Regions from separate parts of the Sporomusa sp. 246TCP1 genome, predicted to be linked through region 3. Evidence: riboswitches for the same ligand, from Rfam matches in the RefSeq annotation. Region 3 holds a riboswitch; each other region holds the start of a gene.
The links. Region 3 has a riboswitch for cobalamin ahead of AC1ECB_RS09980 (nitrogenase component 1). Riboswitches for the same ligand answer to the same signal wherever they lie in the genome.
Positions count from the first base shown of each region.

Region 1: linked by a shared signal. The riboswitch ahead of AC1ECB_RS16230 (methyltransferase family protein) and the one ahead of AC1ECB_RS09980 (nitrogenase component 1) in region 3 are both predicted to bind cobalamin.
Region 2: linked by a shared signal. The riboswitch ahead of AC1ECB_RS10720 (TonB-dependent receptor plug domain-containing protein) and the one ahead of AC1ECB_RS09980 (nitrogenase component 1) in region 3 are both predicted to bind cobalamin.

Region 1 is NZ_CM170492.1:3,418,127-3,426,031, forward strand. Features, by position in the region: gene AC1ECB_RS16210 (UxaA family hydrolase) at 1-522, opposite strand, end outside; gene AC1ECB_RS16215 (UxaA family hydrolase) at 525-824, opposite strand; gene larA (nickel-dependent lactate racemase) at 870-2,147, opposite strand; gene AC1ECB_RS16225 (DUF4931 domain-containing protein) at 2,745-3,512, opposite strand; cobalamin riboswitch at 3,760-3,942, shown strand; gene AC1ECB_RS16230 (methyltransferase family protein) at 4,140-5,147, shown strand; gene AC1ECB_RS16235 (TonB-dependent receptor plug domain-containing protein) at 5,194-7,137, shown strand; gene AC1ECB_RS16240 (hypothetical protein) at 7,134-7,679, shown strand; gene AC1ECB_RS16245 (MarR family winged helix-turn-helix transcriptional regulator) at 7,759-7,905, opposite strand, start outside.
Region 2 is NZ_CM170492.1:2,215,245-2,223,149, reverse strand. Features, by position in the region: cobalamin riboswitch at 371-564, shown strand; gene AC1ECB_RS10730 (response regulator transcription factor) at 782-1,348, shown strand; gene AC1ECB_RS10725 (hypothetical protein) at 1,423-1,620, shown strand; cobalamin riboswitch at 1,618-1,800, shown strand; gene AC1ECB_RS10720 (TonB-dependent receptor plug domain-containing protein) at 1,962-4,214, shown strand; gene AC1ECB_RS10715 (beta strand repeat-containing protein) at 4,247-7,905, shown strand, end outside.
Region 3 is NZ_CM170492.1:2,017,087-2,024,991, forward strand. Features, by position in the region: gene AC1ECB_RS09975 (nitrogenase component 1) at 1-977, opposite strand, end outside; gene AC1ECB_RS09980 (nitrogenase component 1) at 970-2,268, opposite strand; cobalamin riboswitch at 2,659-2,841, opposite strand; gene AC1ECB_RS09985 (TonB-dependent receptor domain-containing protein) at 2,900-4,033, opposite strand; gene AC1ECB_RS09990 (TonB-dependent receptor plug domain-containing protein) at 4,050-4,847, opposite strand; gene AC1ECB_RS09995 (efflux RND transporter permease subunit) at 4,925-7,905, opposite strand, start outside.

The sequences.
Region 1 (7,905 bases), 1.4 Mb from region 3:
TACCAATAGATCTGATGCCACCCCAATGGCCGGATTGGGCACCAACCCGGATGTAGTATCCGAACTGCCACACTTCATACCTAAAACCAGCTCGCTGATCGGAAAAACTTCCCGTTGCTGTAACGACGCCTCCCGTACCATATCTTGAGCCAGGAGCACTCCCTCCGCCGTGGTCCGCGCCGCGCCGCCGATTTCCTGGACAATTAGATGCTCCACGCGTTTGCCGCTGGCCTTGATGCCTTCAATAACTGCTGATAGGTCGGTACTTTCACACCCTAGGCTGACAATGATTACGGATTGCAGATTAGGATTACTCCCCAGCCCGATTAGAGTATGATTGACACGCCCGATATCCAGGGGGGTCTGGCAGCAACCCTGATGGTGCGTAAAACGAACCGCCCCCTGTACCTTACTGGCAATAGCCTCTACTACCTCGTTAACGCATACTACTGCTGATAAAATGCCGACATAATTTCGTGTCCCTACCGAACCGTTAGCGCGACGATAACCCATGAAATTCATAATTAAGCCTCCCCCTGCAAATCACCACGGCCTCGCAAACTTTCAATATTTTGAGTATGGGCATGATGCCCTTCACGAATTTCCTGCGTAGCCCGTCCAATAACTTCTCCGTATTTCATTATATCTTGTCCCTTAGGGATAGAATGAACGGCAAATTTATGACCGTAAGGAATGTCCTCACCGATAAGGATCTGTCGAATGTCATGTCCCAAACGGACATCTGCCTTTTGCCCTGCCTTTAGTATTTGAACTGCTGTTGCAACATTATCTGCCGAATTCAACATGATTGCGTCAATGGCCAAGATCTCGCCCCCTAAATTTTTTGATCTGTTAAATGTAATTTTTTTTTACAATATGACTGCTACACCGTCAGGAATGACCGTAACTTTGGACTGCGGACCGGCAATCAATCCAGCAGTCTTCAAAGCTTCCTCTAAGGTATAAGCAGTCTTCATACCTATAGTTTTGGCTATCTGATGATCACACTGATCAGTTACTAAAATAACGGTATGCTTTAACAGGACACGCGCGATAATTTGAGCTGCCCACTGATCAGGAATGGTTGACTCTGGCGGAATTTTCATGATTTTATCCATGATCTCCCTGGCCCCTCCCGGCGCATCCTGAAACCATTTAAAAAAGGTATCTCCGCCATGCCCGTCGTTACAAGCGGCGCAAATAATAATAACACCGTCTGGTTTACAAGTAGCCTCCGCAGAAGACAAGCCTTTCACAAGTTGATAAATATTTTGATCCAGTGGATACCCACCATTCGAAGTAATAACAATATTGGCCGGTTTTGCTTCTGCTTTGGCCAGCCCGCTGACAAATTTACAACCGGCTATGTGGGCTTGCTCCCTGTCACCGGCAAAAGCTTTAATGATCCGCTTGTCAGCATCGATGACCACATTTAGGATAAATGCCAATTTGGCCTGCTGAGCGGCATACAGCATATCAGTATGAATCGGGTTGCCATCAAGTATTCCCACTCGTGCTTTTTCATGAGCAATAAATTTGGCACAGTGGTTAGACATAACGGTTACACCGCTGACGATACCTGGCAAGACACTTTTTCGTCCACCGGAAAAACCTGCAAACAAATGTGGTTCAATAAACCCTTCCGAAACCAATAAGTCTGCCTCCATTGCCAGTTTGTTAATCACCAACGCACCGCCGGAAGGCAGTTTACCCACATCGACCAAAGCATCCTGATCCCAGCAATTGTGAATTACGATCTTCTCGTTTCTCATTATTTCTTCGCCGAATTTGTGCAAAAGTTCTTCCTGCGTGCTAGCGCGATGAAATCCGGTAGCAACCAGAAATGTGATATCTGCATCCGGATTGCCGTTTCTAATTTCCGCAAGCATTTGCGGTGCCATAATTTTCGTTGGAACTGGCCGGGTATGGTCACTCGCAATAATAACAACTTTACGACATCCCTTAGCTAAATCACGCAGACGTTTCGAGCCGATAGGATTTTCAAGCGCCTGCTTTACAAGGTCGGCTTCTGTAGCTTCCGGTCTATAGTGATGAGCGCGCGATTCCAAAACCGCTTCAAGTTGCTCTTCTGCTACATAAGCTTCCAAAATTTTTTTACCATAAGGAATCTTAATTGTAGTCATCATTTGCTCCTTTTGATGTAATGTCGTACCAATTATTGCGCTTTCTGCAGAAAATCGCTGTAATTTAGATTAATAGCTATTTAAACAACTATTAATATTATAAAATTTCAATTTATTCAGTCGAAAACCTCTGTTCCCTATTGACAATAATTATCTGCAACGATAGGATTTTTCTGTTCACTTTGCACATATTTATGACATTCTAGTAACTGTCTCACGTATATGTAGAGTCAGGTGACGGTTCTTTGACTCATTATATTATTCTCCCTAAATTAGACAAATCCTTTGTCTAAATTCCATATTTTCTATTTTATGTAATATTAATATGGTGAAACTATCCGAAACCTTTCAAAAAACACAGCAAAAAAACCCGCAAAGTTCGCGGGTTTAATTCCTTTCCAGATTCGATTGGTAGAGGCGATCCGCAACCTTGCAAATTCACCTTTTTTGAGATAAAAAATGGTCTCTTTATCCTATGGCAAATAAACCAATATAGCTACTGAATAAAATGCCTGATTATTAATAATCACCTTAAGATATTATTCTCAGTTGAAATTATTCCCACATAATTACGAAACTACAAATATCATTCATCCGAAATTATAATCCGTATATTCGCTTGAGGTCAGCGGCAACGTCAGGAATGCGGGTGGACAGCTGGGGTATGGCGTAGCCGACGTAGATGGGCGAGGTAACGAACCGGGGCATGACTTTGGCGGTTATCTGGCCGCCTATATGATAAAAAAAGATGTTGTAGCTGTTGCATTGGCGGTTGAAGTGGTGGAGGAAGTAGTGGGCACAGATCTGCAGGTAGTCGGCCAGGCGGTCGAGGTACCCGAGGTCGGCAAGCTTAATGTTGAGTTCAATGAAACCGACCAGCGGCTTGTCGGCGATGGTGAGTTCAACGCCGCCGTCGCGGCTGATGACGATGCCTTCGAGGCTGGCCGGGGGGATGTTGGCGGTGTAGTCGAGGTGGCGGAGACCGATGATCTGCATATGGGGGTGGCGAATGGAGCCGCCCGAGCTGGGGCCGTGGTTTTTGAAGAACAGGACCGTGGCAAATTCGCCGCCGGCGATCATGTCCAGCCATTTCTCAATGCCAAAGCGGATGACCCGGTGGAGATGGTCCTTTGGATAGAGCGACAGTTCGGATGCGCAGTCATCGGTTTCGATGAGGACGGTCTGGAAGGTGTCCCGGAGCACCGGATATTTGTTGACAATTAGGAGTATCGGCCCGTCTTCGGCGATGATGCCCTCAAGTTTGTCGCGACAACAGAAGGGGCATTTATGGCCGTTATCGACAACGGTCACCGGTTTGGTGCCGCCAATCTTGGTGTCAAAAACAAGATGAATCTGCCTTGAGGTCATGGCTAAGTCTCCTTATGGCCCAGAGTGTGTTGCTCTTCATATTATACCACACCGGGCAAATTTCCGAGACGTTCACGCCTGAATTATCGGCGAAGATCCGCCAAGAATTCAGCTATCACTTAAAGAAAAAAAAACCATGCCCACCTGTAACTAATAAGATCTGTCCACCTGGATGGATATGCCAATTATTTGTTTAATTGTAACCCTGGTTGACAATCCTGTGTGCTACTGTTAAAATAATAATAAATTGCATAAAGCAAGGATAGGTGCCTACACAGGCATAATAGAGAAGACCGGTGCAATACCGGCGCGGTCACGCCACTGTAATGGGGAGCGAACTCAAAAATATACCACTGGAATGAATGTTCTGGGAAGGTTTGAGTAAGCAAAGAGCCAAAGCCAGGAGAACTGCCTATCTGATAATCACCGTTTTGACCTACGAGCGATAGGAAGGGGATTGACATGTGTTTTTGTTATATTCCCGGCTTGCAACCCAAGTCGGCTTTTCTTTATCCACGCATGCCAAGTTGTCGGTCAGCTTAACGGGCCGGCAACTTTTTTTTGCTCTTTTTGGATACCTGGCATACAAAAAACATCAGGCTAATTATTTTAAAGGAGGCATAAACAATGGATTTTCCCGAGTACAGCCCCACGATCTTTTACCGTTTGATTCAGCAACACAAAGAAGCGCAGTTACTGTTTGCGGCAATTCGCCTGGGGGTATGTTCCTATCTCCAAAAGCCATCATCTGCCAGTGAAATTGCACAACACACCCAGTGTGACCCACAAAACATGGACTTTTTTTTGACGGCATTAAGCTCAATCGGCCTGTTAAAAAAGGAACACAATCTTTTCAGAAACTCGCCGGAAGCGCAATTATATCTTGATAAAAACAGTTCTTTATACCTAGGCGAATATTTTCTCTTTTGGGAAAAAAAAACCAGCTTGGAACAAGTCGAGGAATTGGTGCGTCACGGTGCTGCTGCACCCTGTCAACAGGATCAAGGACATGCCTTTTATAATTTCCGGGAATTAGCCCGCCTATCGGCAACAGAAATTCTTACCGGAAGGGTCCAGTCATTTCTTAAATCCGCACAGAATATTTTTCCCAAATCAACACCCCTTCACCTTCTTGATTTGGGTGGCGGATCGGGGCGGATGGCGCTAGAGTTCGGCAAAGAACATCCCCAGGCAACCGGAGTTATCTTTGAACATCCGTCCGTAGCCGATATTCCGGCCGGGCACATAGCAGAAGAACACTTAGAAGATCGCTTCTCTATCATCCAAGGAGATTTTACCTGCGACGACATCGGTTGCGGCTATCATCTGCTGATTGTTTCCGGCGTTCTTGATTTTGGCGGCGACGCTCTGGATGAATTGGTTACAAAAATTTCCGCGGCAGCGCTTTCCGGTGCGTACTTATACCTTGTCAGCCACGACGTAAGTGATGATTACACAGCTCCTAAGGAGTCCATTGTCGGTTGGCTGTCTAGTCACCTTGCCGGTCTGCGTATTTTAATGCCCAAAAGCCGCATCAAAGCGGCTTTAACTGCTGCAGGTTTTCAACCATTGAGCATAAACGAGCAAAACGGTGTAATATCAGGACTACAGGGCGAATGGTATCGGCGCGACTGACCAAGGTTTGATAACATGTACAAAAAAAGAAAAAGGAGAAAACGCAATGAGAAAAAAGCTGATAATATTCCTTGCACCAATGATCGCCTTAATGCCTTCCAGTCAGGCGGCATGCACCGAGTTGGAATCCTTCCCCTTACCTGAAGTCATTGTAACCGCGACTAAAACACCACTAGACACAAAAGCTGTCCCGAATGCAGTTGACATCATTACCGCCGCAGAAATTCAGTCGCGAAACGCCCATACCTTAAGAGAAATCATTGATTCTTTGCCGGGCGTGGCTATCAATCGCAGTGGCGGTCGCCGCGCTCTGTCCATCCGCGGCTTTGATTCCCGTTACTCAACGATTCTGATTGACGGACAACGTATTCCGGCAGAACCTGATGCGGACTATGAATTGGACCGTCTTTCCCTGGACAATATCGCGAGAATCGAAATCGTACGGGGAAACGCCAGTGCTCTTTATGGCGCGGATGCAATGGGTGGTATTATCAATCTAATTACCAAAAAATCGCAGGAGCCTAAGACCGTGCTGCAATTTAAAAACAGCACCCTGACGAAACATGGAGACAATGAGCACTGCTATTCCTTGAGTTACGACTCTGGCCGGCAAAACAAGATGAGTTTTACTCTTACCGCAGACAACACGAAAAATGATGCCTTTTTCAAAACCAACGGAACTACTTTTTTCCCTTTTGGCACACGCTCCCATGTGGACACTCGGCTGGAATATCAGCCAACATCTCAGGAAACATGGACACTGAGCACGTCTTATTTGCAGGAAGATACGAACGAGTATGGCACTATGTCAGGACTTGGCGGCATTATTGTTAATACGGATATCCATGATGATAATCGTCGCCAAAGGTATTCATTAGACTATCAAAAAAGTCTCCCGGGTAGGGAATTATCAGTGACTGCCTATCACTCCATCTGGGAAAAATACAATAACACAATTAATCGTTTGAGTGGTCAATATACCAATTCAATATATGGGTACAGCACGATTTCCGGCCTGGAAGCACGATTAAGCCGGAGAATCGGCAATTTGCATAAACTTACCGTAGGCGGAGAATATCGTCCGGAACTGTTCCGGGGAACCGGAATTCAAAGTGGGGATGGTAATTTCAGCAAAAGTTTCCACGGGAAAACATACACCGGCTCAGAGGTAAAAACCGATTACTCGGCGCTATATGTGCAAGATGAATGGAATTTGTCGCCCCAATGCTTGATGATTTCGTCCCTGCGATTCGACGACAGCAACCGCTTCGAAAGTAATCTGAGTCCCAAAATCGGTCTTACCTATTCACCGCAGCCTGATTTGCGGTTTAAGTTCAATGCCGGTACCGGCTTTCGCGTTCCTTCGCCCAATCAGTTGTATATGAATTTGAACATTATTCGTAACGGCAGCTTGGTCAGTCTTCTGGGAAATAGCTCATTACAACCGGAAAAATCAACATTTTACGATGTTTCTGTTGAACGTGACTGGGGTCACACTGCCGGAAAAATCACTTTCTTCTACAGCAAGGTTAAAGATATGATTGATGAGGTGTGGAGGGCATCAAATGAAATCCAGTATCAAAACATTGGCCGTGCCAACATTCAGGGAGTAGAAACCAGTATCCGGCAACCATTAAGCGAACGACTAAACTGGTCGCTTAATTATACATATCTGGATGCAACTAATGAAGCAACTCATGAACGGCTGTACAACCGTGCTCGTCATAAAATATCATCACAATTGTCATACCAGGCACCGGGCGCTTGGCAAGCAAACCTCTGGGTCGATGCCTACCAGGGCTATTATTTCCAACCCAATGCTACTACTACCAGCGAACGTACTTATACAATCTGGAATCTGAATTTTGAAAAACAACTTAGCAAGGACCAGAGTCTGATTGTCGGCGCTGCCAATCTATTCAATCACCGTGACGAGGAATTATCGCTTCCGGGTACGATTTTACAAATAGGATATCGAATTAAATTATGAGCAATTCAACAGTTCATCCCGTCTCCAGGCAACGGCGCATGACCAGAATGGCAATTTTGCTGGCATTAATGATCGTTATTCAATCGCTTCGATTTATCCTGCCGTTGCCCAGTCTGATACTATTGTTTTTAATTGGTACCGCATTAAATGCCTGTTTAATATGTACTACCGAACTTATCGGTCTTTCAGCGGCGCTGGGCCTGGCACTGCTCATGCCGCTTGTTGCTTTTTTTCAGCAAGCATTCTTTTCTCCGCTCTTCGTGCTTCCGGCGCTCATCGCCAATATAATATATCTGTTGAGCTATGTGGCGTGCTCGCATTTGCACATAAGTCTGATGAGCGGCGTTCCAGCATTATTGCGAATGCTGACCCTGTATGCCGTCAGTACTCTAACTTTTGCTTTTTTAGGCTTCAATGAAACACAAGCTGCCATGTTACAGTCCATTTTAAGCGTAACCCAACTGGCAACAGGCGTCAGCGGCATCCTTTTATGTCGGGTGCTACTCACCAAGCTTCATACCTCAATGCGCGGGAGCCACTAGTTTCGTTCAAAACGCGCTGATAATTTTCTAAAAGCTGCTATCATGGCGGGTGATACCACCGGGAGTCATCAATCAGCAATTAAAAATGCTGATCGATCATTTTTTGAGCACGAAGTAAGAACCCCGAAATACTTTTCAGGACCTCTTCATCAAGCGTTTCCAAATACGCAAACATATAGTTATCTTTTTGGTCATGAAAAATTTTATGTTGGCGAAACGCCCTCTC
Region 2 (7,905 bases), 200 kb from region 3:
ACTTAGATAAATCTAGAATACAACCCTCCTTGTAAGCTTACAGGGAGGGTTGTATTTTTTATTAAAATGCACAGAGAAGCTTTTAGGAGAGGAGGTCAGCATTTTGCTAAGAAGGGGGAGTTGAGGCTAATGTGAAACCAGGAGAATATGTGTAAATAAAATATAAATGATTAAGAAATTTCACAAAATATCCTCAGGTGAGGGATTTACGTTTCAAACCAAATAGTCTAATCTAAAAAAAGGAACTGCATAGTGTGTATGCTTAAAAGCAATTAATCTCCTTAACATTAGAAAATAATGCAAGTAACTCAAAACAAAAAGAAAATATTGCTGGGATAGGTGCCTGACGAGAGGTTGCTGAAAATATTCAGACGCAAACGCAAAGATGAGTATTTTCATAACAACATGTAGGGCTTAAAAGGGAAGACCGGTGAAAAAACCGGCGCGGTCCCGCCACTGTAACGGGGAGTAAATCCGCATAGATGTCACTGGAGCATAGCTTTGGGAAGACGCGGGTGAGCAAAGATCCGGAGCCAGGAGAACTGCCTGTCTAAGAATCGCCGTTTGACCTACGAACGATAGGGAGGAGATTACGAAACCTGTAAGTAGAAAGGTTGTATTTCTATTGACAGTATGACGTATGCGCTCCCGTTGAAATCGGGAGCTTTTTTCATGCAAATCCGGATACATTGGAGTTTAACATTACAATTATCCATTCTAACGTCTTTACCCCAATTTTAGGATTGGTGGCAAATATAACGGTGAAAATTGAGGGAAAACGATGTATTGGTCAAACTATTGGGAAGCTTTTCATCAGGATAATCAGGGAATCTGCATTTTAAACCATAAATTGGAAAATATTTATTCAAATGAAAAGGCAAAACAGGTGTTCAAAAACATCACTCCCGGACTATTTCAACAATTCAAAAGCGTTTGCCGACGTTTTATGGCTATGGTTAAAGCAAAAGAAACGAGTTTGTCTAATTATAGCGATATGTTAAATCATCAGCGCGATACCATCAGTTTTAGTTGTTTTTCGTTTTATTTAGACAAGCAGGCATATATTATGGTGGTTTTTGACTATAGCGCCAGTGATGAAATTAACTTAGCCGATGGGACGACGTTTACGTTACGGGAAAAAGATATTCTCCAGGCAATCGCAGCTGGAAAAACAAATAAAGAAATCAGTGAAATACTCAGGATTGGCTTTGAAACCGTGAAATCACATGTAAAAAACCTGCTTGCCAAAACGGGGACAAGTTCCCGGACTGAACTAATTAGTAAATATTGGCACCTTAAAAACAATACCGTTGGCACGCCTAATTATGCAGTGTTTAAAAAAAAGTAATATTGAATAGCCCAAGTGCTTACTCAAGGTGGCAATGCGATCTTGAACAATTAAGCACTACGAGGGGGGGATTTATGAAACACAAAAAAATTGAAGAGCTAACCAAAAAAATGTTAGCTTGTGGCTATAATGATGATCAGATCAAGCATATCCTCAGAGATTCCATTGAGAACAATTTAGATGACGATGGCAGTTTGCAAGAGAAATTAATTATTGATGTCCTGGAAAGTTATATTGAATTTGGAACCAAGTGTAAACAAGGAATTAAATAAAATAATATGGGTACAGGTGCTATTTAGAGCTTAATAGGGAAGACCGGTTAAAGGCCGGCGCGGTCACGCCACTGTAATGGGGAGCAATGCCAAGAAATACCACTGGAGCTAATTGTTCCGGGAAGGTTTGGAGACGCGATGATCCTAAGCCAGGAGAACTGCCTGTCTGACAATCGCCATTTGTACCTGCGTGCGACAGGGAGGAGATTACTGCAAGTGACCGAATACATCATCTGGCCGCTGGCGTAATAAAGCTTAACTCCTGAAAAGGGAGTTTTTTTATTGGAAATTTGTAAATTTAGCAGCAGGTTGCTATCTGTAGAATGAAAGGTTGTGATTGCTTGGCATATTTAAGTATTTTAAAAAGAAATAAAAAGCTGGAAGCAGCTATAGCTTTGGGGTGCCTTATGCTGACACAGACATCATATGCCACTCAGGAAGACCAGGATAATATGAAAGAGTTTAAATTGGAAACTATTACTGTTGAAGCCAAAAGACCGGACTGGGAGAGCAAGTTGTCTCCTGGAACGGTGACGGTCATTAAACCTGAAACGTTTTCCGGCGAGCAAAAAGACTTGCCTGAAATGCTAAAACAGGTTCCGGGAATTTTTGTGCGCGAAGTCAACGGCAAAGGGCAGTACACTACCGTCAGCGTACGCGGTTCCACTGCCGCACAAGTAGGAGTTTTTGTTGACGGCGTTTTGACAAATCTTGGCGGTGACGCTGCCGTTGATATTTCGGCTATTCCCGTAAGAAATGTCGAAAGGATAGAGGTATATCGCGGTTACATTCCTGTAAGGTTTGGCGGTACTTATATGGGGGGAGTTATCAATATTGTTACCAAAAAGCCTGAAAAGACTGATGTTAGCGCTGAGATCGGCATAAGCTCCTACGGAGGAAGAAACTCTGCCCTGGAATTTACGTCTCCTTTAAGCACAGGCTCATTACTATTTGGTCTGAACAGAGAACAAAGCGGCGGCGATTTTAAATACACTAACTTTGCCGCGGAATCATATGGCGAAGATAGTACTCGTTACCGTAAATACAATGACTTTAAAAATACGGACGCTATCATCAAATGGCAGGATGATCACTGGATGATTAAAGGCAGCTACAAGAAAGTTGACAGGCATTTGCCGAATAATCTGTGGCCTGAAGGATCTATTGCCAATGCATATGATCCGGGAGCTAAAACGGATCTGGCGGACATTAATCTTGCGGAAGGCAAACGTCAGACTATCGACAGTAAGGAACTGCAGGTTAGCCGCAGAGCGCAGGCGGGCAATCTGGAATGGGGCTGGTCTTTGAATTATCTTGATCAGGACAAAAATTACCGGGTTGAGAAAATTAAAAATCCTTATTTCTACTATTGGTCTACCCCTCTTCGCGCCTGGAGCACTTATGACAGTACGCGCTGGGGTGAAAAAATTGATGGAAGTTACAAGCTTAATGATAATAACCTGATAGAATTTTTAGTCAGCTATTCGAAAGAAAAAATGGATGTTGACGGCTCGAATCTAAAAACAGCAAATAGCAATTATGATTCATTCCGCAGTTATTATGAGCAGGAATTGTTTAATATCCAATTGCAGGACACAGTTAGGCTGGACAAAGAAGGCACCTGGCAATTGACTCCAAGCATCAGATACAACCGATCTGAAATTCTTGGAAAAAGCCATCGTGACAAAACAAGTGGTCACAGCTGGGTGCAAAAGGAAGAAACTCAGTCTAATGGTAAAACTACCTGGCAATTGGCTGTTAAAAATGATTTTAATGAAAACTTTTCAATGCGGGTAACTGGCGGCACTTATTACCGACTGCTGAATCTCTATGAAATTGCAGGTGATGGTGCCGGAATCTTGCCACCGCCTAAGGACAAGAACGCCAGCGGCACCGCCTATCCGCTGCCGGAGGAAGGGAAGCAGTTTGATCTAAGCGGCCTTTGGCGAAATAAGTGGTTTGGGTCCGAAACCTCCTGCCTGACCTTGACTTATTTCTGGCGGGACTCGGATAGTATGCTGCAGCTTTCCCGCCGCGGTTATGATTATTGGTGTTATTTCAATGACAACAAGGGTAAAGTGTATGGACTTGAAATGCAGAACAACTATTCCTGGAAAAAATTTGACCTCAATCTTTACGCCACTTATACCAAGAGCAAGTTACAGCGCCAGGACAGCGCCTATGCGGATTACGGTTCGGAGTACACCCAGGGTTATAAAGACATCTGGGCCACGTATCAGCCGGAATGGCAGACCGGCTTGCGGCTTACGAATAAACCGTCGGATAAATTCGATATTTATGCCGAACTCAAATACCGTGACGAGATGTTTACCAATGCAGTTAAAGACAAACGGGGCGGGCATTATGCTTATGAAAGCGGCGCTCCGATCAGCGCTTTAACAACGTTTGACCTAGGCGTCAAGTTCAAACCAACCAAAGACTGGCAGATTACTGTCGGCTGTAATGACGTTTTTGACGCTGCCAGTGATTTGAAAATCAGCTATCGCGACTATTCTGACAAGAATATCAGTGTTAATCCTGAATATCCTTTGGCAGGAAGAACTTTCTTTGTAAACGCACATTATGACTTTTAAGTTGTTCGAGGGTTTAATGGAGGTGTAAATATATGAAGTGTTATTTAAACAGGCGTAAAGTCAACCGCGCATTAGCCTTACGCGTCACAACCGCGCTTCTTGGCGGTTATTTATTTACAATGCCGGTTTTGGCGGCCGACCTGGGTGTTGTCACGACGTATTCGTATGGCGGTACTGCTGCCGGGCAGGTAGGCACGATTACGGGCTCCAGAGTAGAAGCTACCGTTGATGCTCAGGGACAGGTGAAAATTGACAGCGGCATTAACGCCGATGCGCAAAGCTTCAGTATCATTGATGACAACGGACAGGTACGCATTTTTATTCGACAAAGGACAGAAAACGGCAAGCAGAGCTTGGTTGTTGATCCGGAAGGAAACTGGAAATCGGTTATTGCCTCCACTGATTTGACTGCCGAGCCCAATATTCATGCGGTTGCCTATAAAGGGCATTATCTCTTTGCAACAGGCTACGACTACGGTAAATTGATTGTTGCTGATTCTGCAAAGAACTATCAACAATCGCATGTTTATGAAGTGCCTGATGCGGTAAAAAATGCTACCGCAGGCTATAGCGCGTCAACTGCTTATCACGGCGAAGGGCTTGTTGGAAGAGGTAATGAACTATACGCGCTGTTTACCTGTAATCCTCAAGGGGGCAATGATACTTATGCCGACAGTTTTGTCATTCATTATACGATTGCTGTCGATGGCAGCCTGGAATATAAAGACTATACCAGAGTCGGCAAAAACACGATGGACATGGAAGAATATAATAACGTACTGCTGACGGCCAGCAGCGGCGGCTATCAGAACGGTGGCGGAAAAGCCAACGCCGAAACCGCGCTGCACTATGTCAGGCTGGACGAAACCGGTACGCCTGTGGCTGAAAAAGTTACTTATAAAGGCGCAGTGGCCTTAAAAGGGGAGTATAGGAGTGTTTCGGTATCTCCTGATGGCTTTGCCTATGTTTTTACAGGTAACTATGATAACAGCTGGGCAGGTATGAACGGAGCTGTTTATCGCACAACGGTAAGTAATTTGCTGTCATCCTCTCCGGACAACTGGCAGAAGATCATTGACGTCGACAATGTTCCGGGTTATGCCTGGGGTGTTGATGTGGAAAGTACACCGCATCGTCTGTGGTTTGTCAGCGGGAATAAGATATTAGTTTATTTGGACGGTCAAACAACACCAATAGAGTTCAATATGACTTCAAGTGGACTGACCAGTCTGGGTGACGCTAACATAAATGGCTTTGACACTATAAAAACAGATGTCGTTACTGGTGCTACAGATAATATTGTCAAGGCCGGCAATCTCGCGGACGCAACTGCGAATTATACCACAAAAATAAGCGGCACAGGTGCTGCGGATGAAATGAATGCCTATTATCTTGGTACGGAAACAATTGCCAATAATCTCTACAACGTTTTTACTTTCAAAAAGGATGCAGTCATCGGCTTGGGCACGAATCAGTTGGGCGATAAAACCACTAACGTACTGGCTGCTGTTTATGGCTGCAACGGCAGGGACCTTACTATCAATGCTGAAAGCAGTTCAGGCGCCAAGGACAAAACGCTTACTCTGAACGTAACAAACTATGCAGGCACTCCCTCAGGTGTATATGCCGGTAATGGGAAAAACGTCACTATAAATGCCGGCACATTGAATATTAATACAGTTGCTTATAAAGATGGTGAAACTGTAACAAATGCTATCTGGAATGACACTGCTCAGGATAAGAGCAGTATCATCACAATAAATGCTGATACGAACATTTCCATGCAAGGGGGACAAGGAGGGCATGCAGTTGCTGTTACCAAGACTGACCGTTGGGGCGAAAAGTCTACTGCTGCTGATCAAAAATCGGAAATCATTATAAATGGTAATTTGAAAATTGGCGATGCTTCTACGGGCGCTTACGGCGTGGGTCTTAATACCAAGAATGTTATTTCGCGGTTTAATAGTGCCGGGCTTTACACCTCGGTTGAAAAAAGTGCTATTACTGTCAATGGTAACGTTGATATGGCAATTTACGGCAATGGCGCTGCAACGGCAGCAAAGGACAGTACAATAACTATCAAAGGTGGCAGTATAAAAGTACCGGCAGGAAAAAATTATGGTTACTATACCCTTGCTTCCTATCTAGGAACCATTAACCTGAATACGGGGTCAGTTGGAACAACCCCAGGCACTAATGCCGTAAAGTTGGATGGCGATATTTTTGCGCTGAGTACAGGTTCAGTAAATCTTGGACTGACAACTGCAGACTCTTATCTTAACGGTATTGTTGATAATGGTGGTACCGTTACTATGTGGCTGCAGAACGGCGCTTTGTGGACGAATACTGCCAATAATACCAGATATACCCAAGACAATGAAGATGTTGGCAACAACGGAGTCAGTCGCATTACGAAACTAACAGGTGGGATAAGCGTTAGTAATGCCGGCGTGATTGCCCAAAAAGCAGCCAGCCGTGATCTTACGATTGATAACTATAACGGATATACTACAGTTTTGTATAATCACGATGCAGCTACTCCGACAACAATTCTTGGTGGAGCTGTGAAAATTGGTAATGCTGCTTCAGGAAGTAATATTACGCTGCGAACTGATTATGACGCTAATATGAGCACCGGCACAATTCAGGATAATGTTCTGAATGCATTAGCAAATAAGCTCTATTACAATGCTTACACGACCGGTGAGCGTAATCTGACCGGCAAAGTCGAAATTGCTGAAGGCTTGACTGCACAATCTGCTGCTAAATACGTAGGTGGTGTAACTTTTAGTCAGACAAATGGTCAGGGCAGTTATGCAAGCAATACACCACAGCCACCTGCGGAACAAGTTACTACCGCATTTACCACCAGCCTGACCGGCATTAAAGATACTGAATATGTAAATGGCGGAGTCTTGAAGGACGGCGCTTATGCTTTTACCAAGGACAGTACTATAACCGTTGATGATGGCGATGTTACTGACGGCAACATCGGTTATAACAAAGCGGTTGCAGGTATTTTGGGTAATGGAAATGACATCATTATTAACGGCGCCGGGAAATCGCTAAGTATAACTGCTTCAACTACAGATGCAAGCAATCAGGCTATTGGTATCTATACAAACAAAAAACTTAATTTGACGGCTGGCAGTCTGACAACTAAGAGCACCTCGTCAGGTAAAACTGCAGCTGGCATCTTTGTCAATAACGGCGGCGAAGCTATTATTAACGGAAATGTTAATGTTAGTGCCAAGGACTCTGCGGCTGGCAATGCGTATGGTGTTCACATTTACAATGGCGGATCAAAATTAACCGTTAACGGTGATCTTACTATGAAAGGCAGTGGAGAAGGTGATGGCGCTTATGGAGTTTCTGCTGCGCAGAAGAGCGGTTCTGGAACTCCTGTATATCAGGCCAAAGGTATCTACATGTACGATGACAGCACCGGCGGTGAAGTAACGGTCACCGGCAAAGTCGATATTGCTGTTAAAGGTACTGGCGTGGATATGTACGGCAGCAAAAATAACAAGATTACTATTGCCAGCGGCAGTATCGTTACGCCGGAAAGCACAGAAGACAAATTCAATGCTCTGAGCATCGCTGCAGGCACCTTCAATATGGGTATGAATAATACTTCTACTGATGCCAACGGCGGGGACGTAACAATTAAAGGTAATATTTACCTTTTGAA
Region 3 (7,905 bases):
AGCCAGCCTGTATCCAGCCACTCAGTACGAATAGCTTCGGCCATAGCTACAGCAACCGAAGCTGGTGCAGCAACAAGCGTCTTTTCAAACCACAGATCGCCCCATATACGCTGCATTTCCAGCGTAGCTGCCTGCAGCTTCCATTCCCTGACACTGACTTCCTTTTGAGCCTTAGATAAATCAAAGCAGACCAATGGTAAATTCCGACTAATATTTTTTAGCCAAGAAAATGAACCCTGCAAACCATAAGGCAGTGGCAGCGATACATAGGGCATACCATACTGCTCCTGTAGGGTTTTAGCCAAATCCTGGCCTAACTCCTCATGCACAACAATATTGAGTGCTGCCTTAGTCATATTGGATATTTCCTGCGTACTGCTACCTGCTCCCGGGCAAGCCAACACTTGATAGCCTGCCAGCGTGAGCATACGTTTTAGTTCCTCGACATCATTAGCACCATTATAATAACCAATCGTGCCTCCCAGCAGATTAACAGCATTCGGCTGAACACTGCCTGGCTGGTTGAGCGGCATTTGCTCCAGATAAGCTTTGGCAGCGACACGGTAGCCTGCACCAAACCCGCCGACTAGCCCGCCGCTATCCACACAAACCACCGGACAGTCCAGTTTGGCCTGCCTGGCAATACCGGCAATATCATCACCAATCAAGCTGACCGAGCAACTGTTTTCAATCAGTATGATGGCTGGACAAGTCTGGCGGCGAATTGTATCCAGGGTTTCCTGCAAACATTCTTCTGTGCCATAGACAACAGCATGATTATCAGCTTGCGTACAGTAAAATTGTGAACTGATTGCCGGACACTGCTTTTCCAGATGACGAAGCGCATAATAATAGCACCACATCGGGCCATTAGCCACTAATATCGCATCAGGAATACCGGCAAAGAAAGCGGCAGAACCTGTAAGCGCGCAGGACTCCACCAGTGTGCGCGTATCTTTCCATTGATTCTTACACATACATAAGCCCTCCCCGCTTGTCATGACGTTGCGCGAGGCGTACCAGTTTGGTCATCAGCGTTATAATGCCACTCACGCCTGCCAAAGGTAATAAAGGAAGATATAGCTGCTTTGTGTGTATATCAGCCAACTCATGGGTAGTGACAACAATATCTGCTGCTGCTAACACTGCTTTACCCTCTAGCTGAAAATAGCATGGGATGACGGTTTGCCGGTGCAGTTTCTGTAGTAAATCATGCTCTTGCTCTGGTGTGAGTATTTCATTTAGCACAACAATGCCGGCCACAGTTATCCCATATAATGAAAATAACTCCAAAACCCAGGTAGCATCAAAATAAATCAGTGGTCGGCCAACACTCAGGACAACTTGTTTGTCCTTCAGTATTGTATTGCACTCTGTAACATGGCTGTTTAACCGTTGCTGTTCCATTTCAATAGCTGCGGCTGCTTGTTGTTCCTGCTGTAAAAAACGGCCAAGGTCTCTTAACCACTGAATTGTCGCCTGCCACCCTGCCGGATAATCACCGTCAAAAAACGGTACACCAAGCATACCGACCAAGTCTATTCCCAGTTTACGAATCCAGGGATAAGACAACAGGGTGCCACTAAGCGGTACAGTCATAGCAGAAAACGGTACCCGCCTTATATCTTCCATCGACGCAAAGGCGGGAAAATGGCAATACACCTTTAAACCAAAATAGCTGAGCAATCGTTTAATTTCTGCTACATCAGGCCCGTTGGGTCCCCCGCGGTCTCCTAATAAGGTTACCGTATTAATCACCTTGGGCCGGGGAATCATAAATCGCTCAGCAAGTATCTTACCTGCATGATAAAAACCAGTGTAATAATCGCCATCCAAATATCCGTAACAAGGTACTGACAGAATCGGTATTCCCAGAGCCGCTTCCGCCTCACTGGCCACAGATGCTGTATCGTCACCAATCACGCCAGCTACGCAGGAATTGGCAATCATGATATACTTAGGCTGGTATTTTGCCGCAACATGCTCAATGCATTCTCTCAGCAGTCCGGCTCCACCGAAAATTGAATGTTCTTCCTGTAAGCCGCTAATTACCAACGGAGCAGAATACTGCTCCGGACTAAATTTTTGCTCTGCCAACAAGCGGAAATGCATCCCCAAATCCATTTCCCGGCAAATATGTCCGCATGCCTGCGGACTATGATAAATAACCACAGCCCCTTCATTATGCGAGACAGCCCGCCAAACTCCCGGCATAGTGCAGCTATAGCCACGCTTACCGACTGTTGTCGCCCGTTTATTCATCACCATATTTTACTACCAACTCCTCTAATTCTGCAAAGGCCATGGGAGTTGGTATACTCAACCATGTATATGCATAATCCATTACCCTCTCCTGTTACACTATCACAATAAGCAGTGTCATATACCGCTGCCATTAACTTATATAACTGTTTAGTCCGCAAAGTAAAAAAAGCGCGGGCCATAATAGGCCCGCAAACATGAAGGAGTTTAGAAGAATGACACTAATAAGAAACTCCCGGCTACCGTGGGCAGCCGGGAGGATTCTACAGCATAAAACCAAATAGAAACTCCTGGTCTATGGCCAGGAGTAAATTTAGCAAAACAACATAACTTACTTGGAATGACTCCAAATAAGCAGATGCAACTGTAATCTCCTCCCCATCACTCGTGGGTAAAACGGCGATCTTTAGACAGGCAGTTCTCCTGGCTCTGGATCATAGCTCGTCCAAACCTTCCCAAGACTCTCGTCCCAGTGGCATATTCTTGGATTCACTCCCCATTACAGTGGCGGGACCGCGCCGGTGTTACACCGGTCTTCCCTATTAAGCCCATATGGGCACCTGACTCAACTATATTTAATTGTTATTAATTTTATCACTCTTTGGCAGGTATTGTCAAATGATTTTCATTACACTATTTAAAAATTATAATTGTAACTTAACGTCCAGTTAAACGGTAAATCCAAGTTCTCATATTTATTTACAGAATTATCACGGTCAAGTATATTATATAAATTCAAAATAACTGATTGATTATATTCCGGATGAAAATTAATTATGGCATTTAGTTGTATGCGATCCGGAATATCACTGATGGCGCCATTAATTCTGTAGTAACTTTCTTCGCGATCACCTAAAAATAAAAAATTAAGGTTAGCCAGCCATTTTTCTTTATTGTATGTAACCCCGGTGGTTGTTTGTATCCTACTATTACATTGTTCCCATGAGCCATTTTCATTGTTCTCAGGGTTAGAATAACTGAAGCCTATATTATATTTCCAATTGTCATTAAGAATTTTTACATATTCTGCTTCAATACCCGTATTGCGAAAATCCCCCGCGTTAGTCATATAGTCGGTATTGTCGGCATTCTTTTTCCAAACAAACTGATCTTTGATATCCATATGATAGACTGCTAATTTAAAAGACTGGCTTTGATCAATTATCTTTTTTAGCCCGGTTTCATAGTTCCAGCCTTGTTGGGGTTTTAAGCGGTTAAAATCAGCATCTTGCTTTGAAAAATACTGGTTGAGCGCCGGCATCTGAAAGGACTTGCCAATATTAGTATACCAGGAAGTATTGTCATTTATTTTGTAAAGTGTCTGGATTTGCGGTAAAAAGACATTTTCGGTTGTCGCATAATCATCAATAAAATGCCCCCGCAATCCTAGTGTTGTACTAAACTTAGGATTAACTGCATAGGTATAGGACCCATATACAGCAAGACTATTGCGCAAAGCATTTTTACGAATAGCCGCAGCATCAGTAGAAGGGTCATTATAATGCTCTTGCGCTAACGTAACTCCGGCAATCAATGTGTCAAGGTCATTTCTTAACTGCCATGTTTTTTGGGTATCCCAATTTAGACCATACATGTTATATCGTTCACTAATAGCCCACTTTCCGGTTGAATAGGTATATTTATCACCAAATGAATATCTTTTGTTAAAAGATAGCACCGATTTAACATTATTGTTTTTACTATCATAGATTAGATTTAGATTATTACGTATATCATCATATTTATATAACATGTAGTTCGAACCATTCACATTGAACCGCGGACGGTTAGTTTGTATGGGTATAAGACCAGTTAAAATTCAGTTCATCACCTAACTGGGTTGTATAATAAAAACTATCTTTAGTGCCTTTATATAAGCCATAAGGCTGGATTGCGGCATTAGTCGATTTATTAGTGATATTTTCTCTTGAAGTCCTGTCAACAGCGGCAATATATTCCCGTTTAAGATAAATAGCGCTGTTGCCAAGGTCTGAACTTACAGACCAGTTTTTACTATAGTTGCCACCCGAGATACCCACAGTACTTTGCTGCTTGCCCCCCGGTTTTTTGGTGATAATGTTTACTACACCGGCTAATGCTTCCGAACCATACAGTGTAGACCCTGCCCCTTTAATAATTTCAACTTTCTCGACTGCTTCCAGCGGAATTCCGCCAGACCCATTATAATTCAATAAATTGATTGGGGCACCGTTGACCAAAACCAAAGTCCCCTTGTCAAGACCGCGAATCATCGTTCTGCTGGGAGACATGCCATAGTCAGTACCTGCCGGTCCATAGGACATACTGTTAAAGCCAATGGTATGTTCTAACGCATCAAAAACATTTACCGCGCCGGTTTCTTTCAGTTCTTCGGCAGTAATTACCGTTACTGCCGCCGGTGTATTCAAATCCCTGGTTTCACTTCGTTGTGCCGTAACCACCACTGAATCTAACGTAAATTTTTCTGTTTCATCGGTTATTGCCGCCAAACAACTACTAACAGGAAAATATACGCTGTTGGCAAGTAACAGTCCTAAACACACTTTCTTCCATAAAACTGACTTGACAAGACATTGTTTCTTCAATGGAAAAACCCCTCTCAATAATCAATAAAAGCTTCTTTAAAAGCCTCTTTTTCCCGGCCTCACCACCGGCAGTAATCTTAATAACCTGTCCATCTTTTTACATAGCCGAGCGCGCCTACAAACCAGGTCCGTACAGGATAGTGTTCAAAAAACAAGAAAACAATCGGGATAACAAGCAACGTAAATACTGTAGATGACAACAACCCGCCAATGATTACCCAGGCCATACTAACTCTTGTCTCTGATCCTTCACTTAAAGACAGAGCAGTTGGCAGCATCCCCACAATCATGGTAAGGGTGGTCATAAAGATGGGTTTCAGGCGGGTCTTGCCTGCTTCCACCAACGCCTCATAGGCGCTCATCCCCCGCCCCATTAGCGTCAGGGTATAATCAAGCAGCAACGTGCCATTTTTAGCTACCAAACCATCCATGACCAAAAAACCGATAAGCGAATAGATATTGATGGTATTATTGGTAAATAGGAGCAATAACAAGCTTCCTATTAAACCTAGCGGTAATGATAGCATTCGTATCATGGGGGTAAACGCCGATTCATACAGTACAGCCAACAGCATATACACCAACAGCAGGGACAAGAGTAACGCCTGGATAATTTCGCCATAGCTGCTCCCCATATTAGCCGCCTGACCGCCCAAACGGTAGGTCACGCCCTCAGACAACCCGTCTTGTTTAATCAAACTTTCCAGTTCTTGCACCACTTCGTTTAACGGTCGATCAGTTACATTGGCTTGTACAATGACAGAGCGCTGCTTATTAATCCGGGTAATACCAGTAGGCCCAACCGTTTCTTCAATATGAGCCACATCACCAAGAAATACTGTTTTATTATCAGCTTTAACCGGAATACTTGTCAGGTCTGAGAGTTTAAAACTATCACTGCCCTTGAGCCGGACAATAATATCTGTATCCCGCCCGTTATTTTGGCTGTCATTTGGTAGTACACCGGCTTTCTTACCACTAATAGCACCGGAAAACGCTTCCTTAACATCCTGCACCGAGGTATTAAAAAATTTCATTCTGTCCCTATCCACTGTTAGTTTGAATTCTGGAACCCCCACCCGGTAGTTACTCCGAATATCTTTGGTGCCTGTAACCTTTGTCAGTATTTTTTGCATTTGATAGGAAGCTTTAATCAAGCTATCCATATCTGATCCCAACAAATAAATCAGCAGTGAGGAATGCTCTTCTCCGCCACCTGTCGAAATACCGGCTACGGATGACTTTGCTTCAGAAATTCGTACCGCTGCTTGGGGAAGATTGTTTTTAGCAAAGCTTCGAGTAGCATCAGTAATTTGCCAAACGCTGCGACTGCGTTCTTTTTTACTAACAAGCTGCACAGTCAGCTTGGCTTTGTTGCTGCTGGTCAACCCTACATCACTTAAACAATAAGTCACTTCCGGGATTGATAGTACATACTGCTCTAACTCAGTCACTACCGCATCTGTCATCTCCAGATTTTGACCTACCGGTAATTCAACAGAAATCTGGAAGCTGCTTTCATCTGTTAGCGGCATATACTCGGCACCAATAATTCCGGTTGGCAACAACAAAATAGTGGCAATAAACAAAATAAAAACAGCACCGACAACCCGCTTGCCATTTGCCAGACTCCAGCATAATAGCTGCTCGTATCTCCTAACTGCGGCTGTTTCTAACTTGTCCACAAACGCCCATACTTTCCCCAATGCTTCCTGCGATGCTCCGGTTGTAAACAAACGTGAGGCCAGCATAGGCGTCAGCGTAAATGATATGAACAAGGAAAACAACGTGGCAAATACAATCGTTAAGCCAAATTGGCGAAAGTACTGACCAGTCATATCAGTCATAAAGGCAATCGGCAAAAACACGACCACATCACACAAGGTCATCGCAATTGCGGCCATACCAATTTCATTGCGGCCTTCTTCCGCCGCTGCTGCAGGTGACTTACCCATTTGCCGGTGCCGGTGAATATTTTCCAGCACAACAATCGCATCATCAACCAGTATCCCAATGCACAAAGCCATACCCATCAAAGACATCATATTAAAGGTAAAGCCTATCGCATACATAACCAAAAAAGTAGAGATTAATGAGGTAGGTATGGCAATCATGACGGCAACCGTTGACCGCCAACCACGCAGAAACAAAAACAGCACCAAGCCAGTGGTAATTATGCCCTCGACCAGCGCAGTCAGTGTGTTCTTCAAGGATTTATCAATATAATTGGCATCATTAGCCACCACAATAAACTGATAGTCCGGATATTCGCTTTGCAGCGCTGCCAGTTGCGCCTGTATAGCCTTAACAGTATTAACAATATTGGCATCACTGTTTTTATACACTTTTAAGGAAACCGTATCATCTCCGTTTATCCTGGCATAGCGGCTTACACGGCTGTCTTGCTCAGTTACTTCCGCAAGTTCAGTTAAAGGAATAGCGGCACCATTGGCATTGGGAAGATATAACCGCTTAATTTCATCTGGTGAATTATAACGGGCTGCCAAGCGTACATCACTTTCCTGCGTATCCGTATATACCGAACCGGCAGGCAGCAGCAGATTATCTTCTTCAATGCGCTTAGCAATCTGGTCTAGCGACAAATTGTACAAAGATAATTTATCACGGTTCACCAAAATAGCCACTTCCCGGTCACGCCCGCCACCAACCGTAACATCAGAAACACCATCAGCCCGCTGCAGCCGTTCTTTGAAAATCTGATCCGCTTTGCCATAAATATCGGACAATGTATATTTGGCTTTTACCGCAATTTCCATAATCGGCTCAGAGTTGGCGTCCCGCCTGATTATTACAGGTTCATCGACTTCATCTGGCAGATTTTTGCGCACCCGGTTAATCGCCTTAGACGCATCAATAGACGCGATATCGGTATTGGCCGTATAGTCAAACTCTAATACTATCGTAGCTTTTTCTGGTTTTGCTATCGCGAGAATCTTTTGCAAATGTGATAAAGATGCAAGTTCCTTCTCTAAAGGTTTAATGACACTTTCTTCCATTTCCTCCACACTTGCCCCTGAATATTCAACAGATATAGAGA